4 regions of the Klebsiella terrigena genome follow, and region 1 is predicted to be linked to each of the others. Evidence: predicted binding sites of a transcription regulator. Region 1 holds the regulator's gene; each other region holds the start of a gene.
The links. The regulator sigma-54, encoded in region 1, starts transcription at its own class of promoters, with help from an activator protein. The targets are predictions, from matches to a motif close to GTTGGCACANNTTTCGCTNT.
Positions count from the first base shown of each region.

Region 2: a site for sigma-54 is predicted at 1,760-1,779, ahead of norV (anaerobic nitric oxide reductase flavorubredoxin). Genes of this name have one in related genera too.
Region 3: a site for sigma-54 is predicted at 1,934-1,953, ahead of glnK (P-II family nitrogen regulator). Genes of this name have one in related genera too.
Region 4: a site for sigma-54 is predicted at 1,473-1,492, ahead of glnA (glutamate--ammonia ligase). Genes of this name have one in related genera too.

Region 1 covers NZ_CP050508.1:520,481-523,925, reverse strand. Annotated here, with positions in the region: gene lptA (lipopolysaccharide ABC transporter substrate-binding protein LptA) at 1-321, shown strand, start outside; gene lptB (LPS export ABC transporter ATP-binding protein) at 328-1,053, shown strand; gene rpoN (RNA polymerase factor sigma-54) at 1,101-2,534, shown strand; gene hpf (ribosome hibernation promoting factor) at 2,557-2,844, shown strand; gene ptsN (PTS IIA-like nitrogen regulatory protein PtsN) at 2,918-3,406, shown strand.
Region 2 covers NZ_CP050508.1:1,162,634-1,166,078, reverse strand. Annotated here, with positions in the region: gene gutQ (arabinose-5-phosphate isomerase GutQ) at 1-131, shown strand, start outside; gene norR (nitric oxide reductase transcriptional regulator NorR) at 94-1,638, opposite strand; gene norV (anaerobic nitric oxide reductase flavorubredoxin) at 1,825-3,270, shown strand; gene norW (NADH:flavorubredoxin reductase NorW) at 3,267-3,445, shown strand, end outside.
Region 3 covers NZ_CP050508.1:4,386,599-4,390,043, reverse strand. Annotated here, with positions in the region: gene HCK03_RS20600 (SmdB family multidrug efflux ABC transporter permease/ATP-binding protein) at 1-1,762, shown strand, start outside; gene glnK (P-II family nitrogen regulator) at 2,005-2,343, shown strand; gene amtB (ammonium transporter AmtB) at 2,377-3,445, shown strand, end outside.
Region 4 covers NZ_CP050508.1:5,524,597-5,528,041, reverse strand. Annotated here, with positions in the region: gene glnA (glutamate--ammonia ligase) at 1-1,385, opposite strand, end outside; gene typA (ribosome-dependent GTPase TypA) at 1,765-3,445, shown strand, end outside.

The sequences.
Region 1 (3,445 bases):
CGTCCAGGCGGCGAGAGGGGCAAAGAGGTGATCGACGGATACGGCAATCCGGCAACCTTCTTCCAGATGCAGGATAACGGCAAGCCGGTGAAAGGCCGCGCGTCGAAAATGCGCTATGAGCTGCAAAATGATTTCGTCGTACTGACCGGTAATGCGCATCTGGAACAGATCGATAGCAATATCCAGGGTGACAAGATCACCTATCTGGTGAAAGAGCAGAAAATGCAGGCGTTCAGCAACAAAGGCGGGCGCGTGACTACGGTTCTGGTTCCTTCGCAGCTGCAGGACAAAGGCACCGATCAGCCAAAGAAAGGTAAGTAATTCGTTATGGCAACATTAACTGCAAAGAATCTCGCCAAAGCTTATAAAGGCCGCCGCGTGGTGGAAGATGTCAGTCTGACCGTCAACTCCGGTGAGATTGTCGGCCTGCTCGGCCCGAACGGCGCCGGCAAAACCACCACCTTCTACATGGTGGTCGGGATCGTGCCGCGCGACGCCGGCAATATTATCATCGACGATGAAGATATCAGCCTGCTGCCGCTTCACGCGCGCGCGCGCCGTGGCATTGGCTATCTGCCGCAGGAGGCCTCGATTTTCCGTCGCCTGAGCGTCTACGATAACCTGATGGCGGTACTGCAGATTCGTGACGATCTGAGCAGCGAACAGCGTGAAGATCGCGCGAAAGAGCTGATGGAAGAGTTTCATATCGAGCATCTGCGCGATAGCCTCGGTCAGGCGCTTTCCGGCGGCGAACGTCGCCGCGTTGAAATTGCCCGCGCGCTGGCCGCCAACCCTAAATTTATCCTTCTGGATGAACCGTTTGCTGGCGTTGACCCCATCTCCGTTATCGATATCAAACGCATCATCGAGCACCTGCGCGACAGCGGCCTTGGCGTCCTAATCACCGACCATAACGTCAGGGAAACTCTGGCGGTCTGCGAACGTGCTTATATCGTCAGCCAGGGGCATCTGATTGCTCACGGCACCCCACAGCAAATCCTGGAAGACGAGCAGGTTAAGCGCGTGTATCTTGGGGAAGACTTCAGACTCTGATAGGGTAGAGGTTACAGACGTTTTAGCCGGAGATATTAGCCCTGAATATGAAGCAAGGTTTGCAATTAAGGCTAAGCCAACAGCTTGCCATGACGCCACAACTGCAGCAGGCCATTCGTTTGCTGCAGCTGTCCACGTTAGAACTCCAGCAGGAACTCCAGCAGGCGCTGGAGAGTAATCCGTTGCTTGAGCAAACCGATCTTCATGAAGAGGTAGAAACGAAAGAAGTTGAGGACCGCGAGTCTCTGGATACCGTGGACGCCCTTGAGCAAAAAGATATGCCCGAGGAGCTGCCGCTCGACGCCAGCTGGGATGAGATCTACACCGCCGGCACGCCTTCTGGCAACGGCGTCGATTACCAGGATGACGAGCTGCCTATCTATCAAGGTGAAACGACTCAGAGCCTGCAGGATTACCTGATGTGGCAGGTCCAGCTGACGCCGTTCACCGATACCGACCGCGCTATCGCCACCTCTATCGTCGATGCCGTTGATGATACCGGCTACCTCACCCTGCGGGTGGAGGATATCGTTGAGAGCATTGACGATGACGAAATCGGCCTCGAAGAAGTTGAAGCGGTACTGAAGCGCATCCAGCGTTTTGACCCGGTTGGCGTCGCGGCAAAAGATCTGCGCGACTGCCTGCTGGTTCAGCTCTCGCAGTTTGCCAAAGAGACGCCGTGGCTGGAAGAGGCCCGGCTTATCATCAGCGATCATCTCGATCTGCTCGCCAACCACGACTTTCGCTCCCTGATGCGCGTTACGCGGCTGAAAGAGGACGTTCTGAAAGAAGCGGTTAATCTGATCCAGTCGTTAGATCCGCGCCCGGGCCAGTCGATCCAAACCAGCGAACCGGAATACGTGATCCCGGATGTGCTGGTGCGTAAGGTGAGCGAACGCTGGGTCGTAGAGCTGAATTCCGACAGCATCCCGCGCCTGAAGATCAACCAGCACTACGCCGCAATGGGCAACAGCACGCGTAACGACGCCGATAGCCAGTTTATCCGCAGCAACCTGCAGGAAGCCCGCTGGCTGATCAAAAGCCTGGAAAGCCGCAACGATACGCTGCTGCGCGTCAGCCGCTGCATCGTCGAACAGCAGCAGGCCTTCTTTGAACAGGGCGAAGAGTTTATGAAACCGATGGTGCTGGCGGATATCGCTCAGGCCGTCGAAATGCATGAATCGACGATTTCACGCGTGACCACGCAAAAGTACCTGCACAGCCCGCGCGGTATTTTTGAACTGAAGTATTTCTTCTCCAGCCACGTGAATACCGAAGGCGGAGGCGAGGCATCGTCGACCGCCATTCGCGCGCTGGTGAAGAAGTTAATCGCCGCGGAGAACCCCGCGAAGCCGTTGAGTGACAGTAAGCTCACCACCATCCTGTCTGAACAGGGTATCATGGTGGCGCGCCGCACCGTCGCTAAGTACCGAGAGTCTTTATCCATTCCGCCGTCTAACCAGCGTAAACAGCTGGTGTGACCCAACCGATAAGGAAGACACTATGCAGCTCAACATTACAGGACACAACGTCGAAATCACCCCGGCCCTGCGCGAGTTCGTCAACGCGAAGTTCAGCAAACTGGAGCAGTTTTTCGACAGGATCAATCAGGTCTACATTGTGTTAAAAGTAGAGAAGGTGACGCAAATTGCGGACGCCAATCTGCATGTCAACGGTGGCGAAATCCATGCCAGTGCGGAAGGGCAGGATATGTATGCTGCTATCGATGGTCTCATCGATAAGCTGGCACGACAGTTAACAAAACATAAAGATAAACTAAAACAACACTAATTGTCCGGGCGATCGTCCCTGCCAGCCGTCGGCTATTGTCGGCAGCTGGCAGAGAGCGAGCTCAGGTGAAATTATGATGAACAACGATTCAGCTCTACAACTGAGCAATGTCCTTAATCAGGAATGTACCCGTAGCCAGGTTCACTGCCAGAGCAAAAAGCGCGCGCTGGAGATCATCAGCGAGCTGGCAGCAAAGCAGCTAGGTCTGCCGTCCCAGGTGGTATTCGAAGCGATCCTCACCCGTGAGAAAATGGGCAGTACCGGAATTGGCAACGGCATCGCCATTCCGCACGGTAAGCTTGAAGAGGATACGCTGCGCGCCGTTGGCGTTTTTGTGCAGCTGGAAACGCCGATCGCTTTTGATGCGATCGACAATCAGCCCGTCGATCTGCTGTTTGCGCTTTTAGTGCCGGCCGATCAGACAAAAACCCATCTGCATACGCTGTCGCTGGTGGCAAAACGGCTGGCGGATAAAACGATTTGCCGTCGCCTGCGCGCCGCGCAAAGCGACGAAGAGCTGTATGAAATTATCACCGAGGCAGGAAGCAGCGATGACGCATAACGGGAGCGATAGCCTCCCCTTTATCGTACTGAGGAGAAA
Region 2 (3,445 bases), 640 kb from region 1:
AAAGCCGCGCGGTTGATGCCAAAGAGCGCCTGATGAAGCACAAGATCAGCGCCGCTCCGGTAGTGGATGAGCGCGGCCAGCTGGTCGGCGCGATTAACCTGCAGAACTTTTATCAGGCCGGGATTCTTTAAGCCCCAGACGCTTCGCCAGCCGATGCAGGTTGGCGACGTCCAGCGCCAGCGCCCGGGCAGCCGCCGCCCAGCTGCGGTTATTCTCCGCCAGCGCCCGGGCAATCGCCTCGCGCTGGAAGGCCTCCGTCGCCTCGCGCAGGTTTATCGCCTGCGTCGGCGCCAGCGGCGCGGCGCTCGGCAGGTTTGGCGCTTCGCCGGCAAACTGAAAGTGCTGCGGCTCCAGCACAATGTCATCATCCGCCTGGGTCGCCCGCGCCAGCACCACCGCGCGATGAATCGCATGCTCCAGCTCGCGGACGTTGCCCGGCCACGGCCAGGCGCCCAGCCTTGCCCGCGCGGCGCTGCTTAACACCACCTGCCCCAGCCCCATCCGCAGGCGGCACTGCTCGCAGAAATAGCCCGCCAGCAGCACCACGTCCTGGTCCCGCTCGCGCAGCGCCGGCACCGACAGCGGAAAGACGCTCAGCCGGTGATAGAGATCGGCGCGAAAGCGCCCTTCTACTACCTCCTGGCGCAGGTCGCGGTTGGTGGCCGCCAGCACCCGCACGTCCACCCGCAGGCTGCGATCGTCCCCGACGCGCTGAATGTCGCCGTACTGCAGCACGCGCAGCAGCTTCGCCTGCAGCGCCAGCGACAGCTCGCCAATTTCATCGAGGAACAGCGTGCCGTTATCGGCCATTTCAAACTTGCCGCTGCGGTTGCTGATAGCCCCGGTAAACGCCCCTTTGACGTGGCCGAACAGCTCGCTCTCGGCCACGCTTTCCGGCAGCGCCGCGCAGTTGAGGTAGACCAGCGGATTGGCAGCGCGCGGCGAGCCCTGATGCACGGCTTTCGCCACCAGCTCCTTGCCGGTGCCGGTTTCACCGTCAATCAGCACGTTGAGATCCGATGCCGCGACGATATCAATCTCCTTTTTCAGCTGCAGCATCGGCGCCGAAAGGCCAATAATCTCCTGACGATCGGCGGCCGGGTAGCTCGCGCTCGGCTCCGGCAGCACGTTCTGATTCTCCAGGCGGGCGATCAGCAGCGCATTGTTGAGCGCCCCCGCCACCAGCGCGGCAATCAGCCGCAGCTCCTCATCGCTGAAGCTGTCAAAGCGGTCGGCGTCCATGCCGTCGAGGGTCAGCGCGCCGATCAGCGTCTGTCCGGCAAACAGCGGCAGCCCAACGCAGGCGTGAACCTTGAGGCTTTCCTGGCCGGGGATCAGCCCGTCATACGGGTCCGGCAGGTCGCTATCCGCCGGGAAGCGCACCACGTCGCCGGCACGGGCGATAGCCTCTAAACGCGGATGCCCCTCGAGGGAAAAGCGCCGCCCGAGCACGTCCTGGGCGAGGCCATCGATCGCCAGCGGCACAAACTGGTGCGCCTCATAGCGCAGCAGCGCCGAGGCATCGCAGCCGAGGATCTGCCGCAGGGTGGCAATCAGGCGCGGGAAGCGGTCGGCGTGGCCGATATCGCTTTGCAAATCAATGGCGATTTTCGCCAGCGCCTCTACGGAAAAGCTCATCGCTGCCTCACTGTCATTTTGACAATCACAATAGTCATAACGACTATTTTAACCATTGTCATTTTGACATCAATGTTTTTAACGAAAAATAATAAACAGAACAAAATCAAACAATTAAAAAGTTGGCACGCAACTTGATATAAGCAAAACATCTATTTTGAAAACGCTGAATTAATTGAGGTTGCTATGTCTATTCTGGTTAAAAATAACATTCATTGGGTTGGCCAACGCGACTGGGAAGTGCGCGATTTCCACGGAACCGAATATAAAACGCTGCGCGGCAGCAGCTACAACAGCTATCTCATCCGCGAAGAAAAGAACGTCCTGATCGATACCGTGGATCACAAATTCAGCCGCGAGTTCGTGCAGAACCTGCGCAGCGAAATCGACCTCGCCGATATCGACTACATCGTGATTAACCATGCGGAAGAGGACCACGCCGGGGCGCTGACCGAGCTGATGAACTGCATCCCGGACACCCCGATTTACTGCACCGCCAACGCCATCGACTCCATTACCGGCCACCACCATCACCCTGAGTGGAACTTTAAGGTGGTGAAAACCGGCGACAGCCTCGACCTCGGCAACGGTAAGCAGCTGATCTTCGTTGAAACCCCGATGCTGCACTGGCCGGACAGCATGATGACCTATATGACCGGCGACGCGGTGCTGTTCAGCAACGACGCCTTCGGCCAGCACTACTGCGACGAGCACCTGTTCAACGACGAAGTGGATCAGACCGAACTGTTCGAGCAGTGCCAGCGCTACTACGCCAACATCCTGACGCCGTTCAGCCGCCTGGTGACGCCGAAAATTACCGAAATCCTCGGATTCAACCTGCCAGTGGATATGATCGCCACCTCCCACGGCGTGGTATGGCGCGATAACCCAACGCAAATCGTCGAAATGTATCTGAAATGGGCGGCGGATTATCAGGAAGACCGCATCACCATTTTCTACGACACCATGTCCAACAACACCCGCATGATGGCCGACGCGATCGCCCAGGGCATCACCGACATCGACCCGCGCGTGGCGGTGAAAATCTTTAACGTCGCCCGCAGCGACAAAAACGAAATACTGACCAACGTCTTCCGCTCAAAAGGCGTGCTGGTGGGCACCTCGACCATGAACAACGTCATGATGCCGAAAATCGCCGGCCTGGTGGAGGAGATGACCGGCCTGCGTTTTCGCAACAAGCGCGCCAGCGCCTTTGGCTCCCACGGCTGGAGCGGCGGCGCGGTTGACCGCCTCTCTACCCGCCTGCAGGATGCCGGCTTTGAAATGTCCCTGAGCCTGAAGGCGAAGTGGCGCCCGGACCTGGATGCGCTGGAAATTTGCCGCGAGCACGGCCGCGAAATCGCCCGCCAGTGGGCCCTCTCCCCGCTGCCGGCCAGCGCTGATAAAAAAGCGTCGGCTGAACAGAGCGACTGCGCCGCGGCAGCGGCGGCCGACCTCGGCCCGTCAATGCAGTGCAGCGTGTGCCAGTGGATCTACGATCCGGCGAAAGGCGAACCGAACCAGGACGTCCAGCCCGGCACCCCGTGGAGCGACGTGCCGGATAACTTCCTGTGCCCTGAGTGCTCTCTCGGCAAAGATGTCTTTGACGTTCTGGCAACGGAGGCAAAATGAGTGATGGCATCGTCATCATCGGCTCGGGCTTCGCGGCCCGCCAGCTGGTAAAAAATATTCGTAAGCAGGACCCGCAGATCCCGCTGACGCTGATCGCCGCCGACAGCATGGATGAGTACAACAAACCGGATCTCAGCCACGTCATCAGCCGCGGTCAGAGCGCCGACGATCTGAC
Region 3 (3,445 bases), 1.7 Mb from region 1:
ACTCTGGCCGACCTTAAAACGCCTGCTGGCCTACGGCTCGCCGTGGCGCAGGCCGCTGCTGATTGCGGTCGGAATGATGTGGATTGCAGCCGCCGCCGAAGTCAGCGGCCCGCTGCTGATCAGCTACTTCATCGACAATATGGTGGCGAAGAATTCGCTGCCGCTGAAGCTGGTTAGCGGGCTCGCGGTGGCCTATCTTGGCCTGCAGATCCTCGCGGCGACGCTGCACTACAACCAGTCGCTGCTGTTTAACCGCGCCGCCGTCGGCGTCGTTCAGCAGCTGCGTAGCGACGTGATGGATGCCGCGCTGCGCCAGCCGCTGAGCGAATTCGATACGCAGCCGGTCGGGCAGCTTATCTCCCGCGTCACTAACGACACCGAGGTGATCCGCGATCTTTACGTCACCGTGGTAGCGACGGTGCTGCGCAGCGCGGCGCTGATTGGCGCCATGCTGGTGGCGATGTTCAGCCTCGACTGGCGCATGGCGCTGGTGGCGCTGGCGATTTTCCCGGCGGTGCTGATCGTCATGATGATCTATCAGCGCTACAGCACGCCTATTGTCCGGCGGGTGCGCGCCTGGCTGGCGGATATCAACGACGGCTTTAATGAAGTGATTAACGGCATGGGCGTTATCCAGCAGTTCCGCCAGCAGGCGCGGTTCGGCGAGCGGATGCGCGAGGCCAGCTATGCCCACTATCTGGCGCGCATGCAAACGCTGCGTCTCGACGGCTTCCTGCTGCGTCCGCTGCTCAGCCTCTTCTCGACGCTGGTGCTGTGCGGGCTGCTGATGCTCTTTGGCTTCAGCGCCTCGGGAACCATTGAGGTCGGGGTGCTGTACGCCTTTATCAGCTATCTCGGCCGGCTGAACGAGCCGCTGATTGAGCTGACTACGCAGCAGTCGATGCTGCAGCAGGCGGTGGTGGCCGGCGAGCGGGTCTTCGAGCTGATGGATCGACCGCGTCAGGCGTGGGGTCAGGACGATGCCCCGCTGCGCAGCGGGGCGGTATCGATCGAGGATCTCTCGTTTGCCTACCGCGGCGATCGGCTGGTGCTGCAGGATATCAATCTGGAGATTCCGTCCCGCAGCTTTGTGGCGCTGGTGGGCCACACCGGCAGCGGCAAAAGTACGCTTGCCAGCCTGATGATGGGCTACTACCCGCTGAGCAAAGGCGAGATCCGTATTGACGGCCGTCCGCTCTCTTCTTTAAGCCACAGCGCATTACGCCAGGGCGTCGCCATGGTGCAGCAGGATCCGGTCGTGCTGGCCGATACCTTCTACGCCAACGTCACTCTCGGCCGCGATATCAGCGAGGCGCAGGTCTGGGACGCGCTGGAAGCCGTGCAGTTGGCCGAGCTGGCGCGCGGCCTGGAGGGCGGGCTTTATACCCAGCTGGGCGAGCAGGGCAACAATCTCTCGGTGGGCCAGAAGCAGCTGCTGGCGCTGGCCAGGGTGCTGGTCGATACGCCGCAGATACTGATCCTCGACGAGGCGACGGCCAATATCGATTCCGGCACCGAGCAGGCGATCCAGCAGGCGCTGGCAAAGGTTCGTCAGAACACGACGCTGATTGTGATTGCCCACCGCCTGTCGACGATAGTCGAAGCGGATACGATCCTGGTGCTCCATCGCGGCCAGGCGGTTGAGCGCGGAAACCATCAGCAGCTGCTGGCGGAAAAAGGGCGCTACTGGCAGATGTACCAGCTGCAGCTGGCCGGCGAGGAGCTGGCGGCCAGCTCGCAGGAAGAGTCCCTGATTGCCTGATGCACTATAAGCAGGCAGTGATTCTGCGGCGATATAGCGTGGTGCAAAAATGCAACCTCTTACGCACTAAAATGGTGCATTTTTAGCCGCTCCCGGGCGCTTTCCCCCGCGTTCCCGGGTCGTTTCTCGCTTTTCTCCATCAAAAGGGCCGCTTAGCGGTCCTTTTTCATTTCTGGCATAGCCTTTGCTTTATTCCCTGTGTGTTAGCTGCTGCCATTACGAATTCTGATCGGAGGGGACTTATGAAGCTGGTTACCGTGGTAATCAAACCGTTTAAACTGGAAGACGTTCGCGAAGCGTTATCTTCCATCGGCATTCAGGGCCTGACGGTCACTGAAGTGAAAGGGTTTGGCCGCCAGAAAGGCCATGCTGAGCTGTACCGTGGCGCCGAATATAGCGTTAACTTTTTGCCGAAGGTAAAAATTGACGTGGCGATCGCCGACGATCAGCTGGATGAGGTCGTTGACGTCATCAGTAAAGCGGCATACACCGGGAAAATTGGCGATGGCAAAATTTTTGTCGCCGAGCTGCAGCGCGTTATTCGCATCCGCACCGGCGAAGCCGACGAAGCGGCACTGTAACGTCCAGACCACACAGTGATGGGGATTGAGAAGATGAAAATAGCAACAACAATGAAAACAGGTCTGGGTGCACTGGCGCTTCTTCCAGGATTGGCCATGGCCGCACCGGCGGTGGCGGATAAAGCCGACAACGCCTTTATGATGATCTGCACCGCGCTGGTGCTGTTTATGACGATTCCGGGCATCGCGCTGTTCTACGGCGGCCTGATTCGCGGCAAAAACGTGCTTTCGATGCTGACTCAGGTGATTGTCACCTTTGCTCTGGTGTGCGTTCTGTGGGTGGTCTACGGCTACACGCTGGCGTTCGGTACCGGCGGCAGCTTCTTCGGCAACTTTGACTGGGTATTATTGAAGAATATTGAGCTGAAAGCGCTGATGGGCTCCTTCTATCAGTACATTCACGTCGCTTTCCAGGGCTCCTTCGCCTGTATTACCGTCGGCCTCATCGTCGGCGCGCTGGCGGAGCGTATTCGCTTCTCTGCGGTGCTGATTTTCGTGGTGGTGTGGATGACGCTCTCTTATGTCCCGATTGCCCATATGGTATGGGGTGGCGGTCTGCTGGCGACGCACGGCGCGCTGGATTTTGCCGGCGGTACCGTCGTACATATCAACGCCGCGGTTGCCGGGCTGGTGGGTGCCTACATGATGGGCAAACGCGTGGGCTTTGGCAAAGAGGCGTTCAAACCGCATAACCTGCCGATGGTCTTCACCGGCACCGCGATCCTGTACGTTGGCTGGTTTGGCTTCAACGCCGGTTCTGCGAGCGCGGCGAACGAAATTGCGGCCCTGGCATTTGTGAACACCGTCGTGGCAACCGCCGCTGCGATTCTGGCCTGGACCTTCGGCGAATGGGTGACTCGCGGTAAGCCGTCCCTGCTGGGTGCCTGCTCCGGAGCGATTGCTGGTCTGGTCGGCATTACGCCAGCCTGTGGTTACATCGGCGTGGGTGGTTCACTGATTGTCGGTCTTGCTGCCGGTCTGGCGGGTCTGTGGGGCGTGACTGTCCTGAAGCGCTGGCTGCGCGTTGACGACCCGTGCGACGTGTTCGGCGTGCACGGCGTCTGTGGGATTGTCGGCTGTATCCTGACCGGTATCTTTGCCG
Region 4 (3,445 bases), 590 kb from region 1:
TCAACCGGGTGCGGAGTCATGCGTACGCGGTCGTTTTCTTCAATACGCAGGGCGATGTAGGCATCGATAGCGTCGTTGGTGAATACGCCACCCGCGGTCAGGAACTCACGGTCAGCGTCCAGCGCGTTCAGTGCTTCTTCCAGAGAGCCAGCAACCTGTGGGATCTCTTTCGCTTCTTCCGGCGGCAGGTCATACAGGTTTTTGTCCATGGCTTCGCCCGGATGGATTTTGTTCTTGATACCGTCAAGACCAGCCATCAGCAGCGCAGCGAAGCACAGGTACGGGTTGGCAGCCGGGTCCGGGAAGCGCACTTCGATACGACGCGCTTTCGGAGAGGTGACCACCGGAATACGGATAGAGGCAGAACGGTTACGGGCAGAGTAAGCCAGCATAACCGGTGCTTCGTAACCCGGGACCAGACGCTTGTAGGAGTTGGTGGTCGGGTTAGCCAGGGCGTTAATCGCTTTAGCGTGTTTGATTACGCCGCCGATGTAGAACAGCGCTTGCTCTGACAGGCCAGCATATTTGTCACCAGAGAACAGGTTTACGCCGTTCTTGGACAGGGACATGTGGCAGTGCATGCCGGAACCGTTATCGCCAAACATTGGTTTTGGCATAAAGGTCGCAGTTTTACCAAAGCGGTGAGCAACGTTGTGCACAACGTATTTGTAGATCTGAATTTCGTCCGCTTTTTTGGTCATGGTGTTGAAGCGGGTAGCGATTTCGTTCTGACCAGCAGTGGCGACTTCGTGGTGGTGAGCTTCAACAACCAGGCCCATCTCTTCCATGATCATACACATGGTAGAGCGGATGTCCTGAGAGGAGTCAACCGGTGGAACCGGGAAGTAACCGCCTTTCACGCCAGGACGGTGACCTTTGTTGCCACCTTCGTATTTGGTGGAGGAGTTCCATGCGCCTTCGATATCGTCGATAGCCACGTGGGAACCGGAGATAGAAGCACCAAAGCGGATGTCGTCAAACAGGAAGAACTCTGGCTCTGGCCCGAAGAGTACGGTATCTGCCAGGCCGGTAGAACGCAGGTACTCTTCAGCGCGTTTAGCGATGGAGCGCGGGTCACGGTCGTAGCCCTGCAGGGTGCCTGGTTCCAGGATATCGCAGCGAATGATCAGCGTCGGTTCTTCGAAGAACGGGTCGATCAGCGCGGTGGTCGCATCCGGCATCAGAACCATGTCAGATTCGTTAATACCTTTCCAGCCACCAATCGAGGAGCCATCAAACATTTTGCCTTCTTCGAAGAATTCGGCATTAACCTGATGAGAAGGAATTGTGACGTGCTGTTCTTTACCTTTGGTATCGGTGAAGCGCAAATCGACAAACTTCACTTCGTGCTCGTTCAGCATCGTCAAAACGTGTTCAGCGGACATACTTAAACTCTCCCGGATTGGTCATTGTCGTCGTGGTAACGAAAACTTTTTTACTACTTAAAGTGGCGTTGTTGCCTTAAAATAGATAAAGCGAAATCTGTGCCAACTTTTAAATGCTATGCAAAACGCTGTATCATGCGCACCATAGTGCAAAAGAACTGCACCATGATAGGAATAATGCACCAAAGTAGTGCTTCAGTGTGAACATTGAGCACCATTTTGGTGCAGTTTTTGTTACGGTGCCCTTTTATCGCTCCGTGAAAGCGATCACAAAGAAACTCTGCAATACTTGTTTGCGGAGGATGTTTGTGATCCTGTTCAGTCCTTCGCTTATTACGTGTACAATAACGCGCTATTTCTAATGCCTGAGGCAAAGTTTGTGATCGAAAATCTGCGTAACATCGCCATCATCGCGCACGTTGACCATGGTAAAACTACCCTGGTTGACAAGCTGCTCCAGCAATCCGGTACGTTCGATGCACGTGCCGAAACACAAGAGCGTGTGATGGACTCCAACGATTTGGAGAAAGAGCGTGGGATTACCATCCTCGCGAAAAACACCGCAATCAAATGGAATGATTACCGTATCAACATCGTTGATACCCCTGGGCACGCCGACTTCGGAGGTGAAGTTGAGCGTGTTATGTCCATGGTTGATTCTGTGCTGCTGGTGGTTGATGCCTTTGACGGTCCGATGCCGCAAACGCGCTTCGTCACCAAGAAAGCCTTTGCCCACGGCCTGAAGCCGATCGTGGTCATCAACAAAGTTGACCGTCCGGGCGCACGCCCTGACTGGGTTGTCGATCAGGTCTTCGATCTGTTCGTTAACCTCGACGCAACTGATGAGCAGCTGGACTTCCCTATCGTTTACGCATCTGCGCTGAACGGTATCGCGGGTCTGGACCACGAAGATATGGCTGAAGACATGACTCCGCTGTATCAGACCATCATCGATCGCGTACCGGCTCCGGACGTTGATAGTGATGGCCCGCTGCAGATGCAGATCTCCCAGCTTGATTACAACAACTACGTTGGCGTAATCGGCATCGGTCGCATCAAGCGCGGTAAAGTGAAGCCGAACCAGCAGGTCACTCTGATTGATAGCGAAGGCAAAACCCGTAACGGTAAAGTCGGTAAAGTCCTGGGCCACCTCGGTCTGGAACGTATCGAGACTGACGTCGCGGAAGCTGGCGATATCATCGCAATCACCGGTCTGGGCGAGCTGAACATCTCCGACACCATCTGCGATCCGCAGAACGTCGAAGCGCTGCCGCCGCTGTCCGTTGATGAACCGACCGTTTCTATGTTCTTCTGCGTTAACACCTCTCCGTTCTGTGGTAAAGAAGGTAAGTACGTTACTTCTCGCCAGATCCTCGATCGCCTGAACAAAGAGCTGGTACACAACGTAGCGCTGCGCGTTGAAGAGACTCCGGATGCGGACGCATTCCGCGTTTCTGGCCGTGGCGAACTGCACCTGTCCGTTCTTATCGAGAACATGCGTCGTGAAGGTTTCGAAATGGCGGTTTCCCGTCCGAAAGTTATCTTCCGCGAAATCGACGGCCGCAAACAAGAGCCGTTTGAAAACGTTACGCTGGACGTTGAAGAGCAGCATCAGGGTTCCGTGATGCAGGCTCTGGGTGAGCGTAAAGGCGACCTGAAAAACATGAATCCAGATGGCAAGGGCCGCGTACGTCTCGACTACGTGATCCCAAGCCGTGGCCTGATTGGCTTCCGTTCTGAGTTCATGACCATGACCTCCGGTACCGGTCTGCTGTACTCCACCTTCAGCCACTACGATGATATTCGTGCGGGCGATGTTGGCCAGCGTCAGAACGGCGTACTGATCTCCAACGGTCAGGGTAAAGCAGTTGCGTTCGCACTGTTCAGCCTGCAGGACCGCGGCAAGCTGTTCCTGGGCCACGGTGCTGAAGTTTACGAAGGCCAGATCATCGGTATTCACAGTCGTTCTAACGACCTGACTGTAAACTGCCTGACCGGTAAGAAACTGACCAACATGCGTGCGTCCGGTACTGACGAAGCAACGGTTCTGGTTCCGCCGA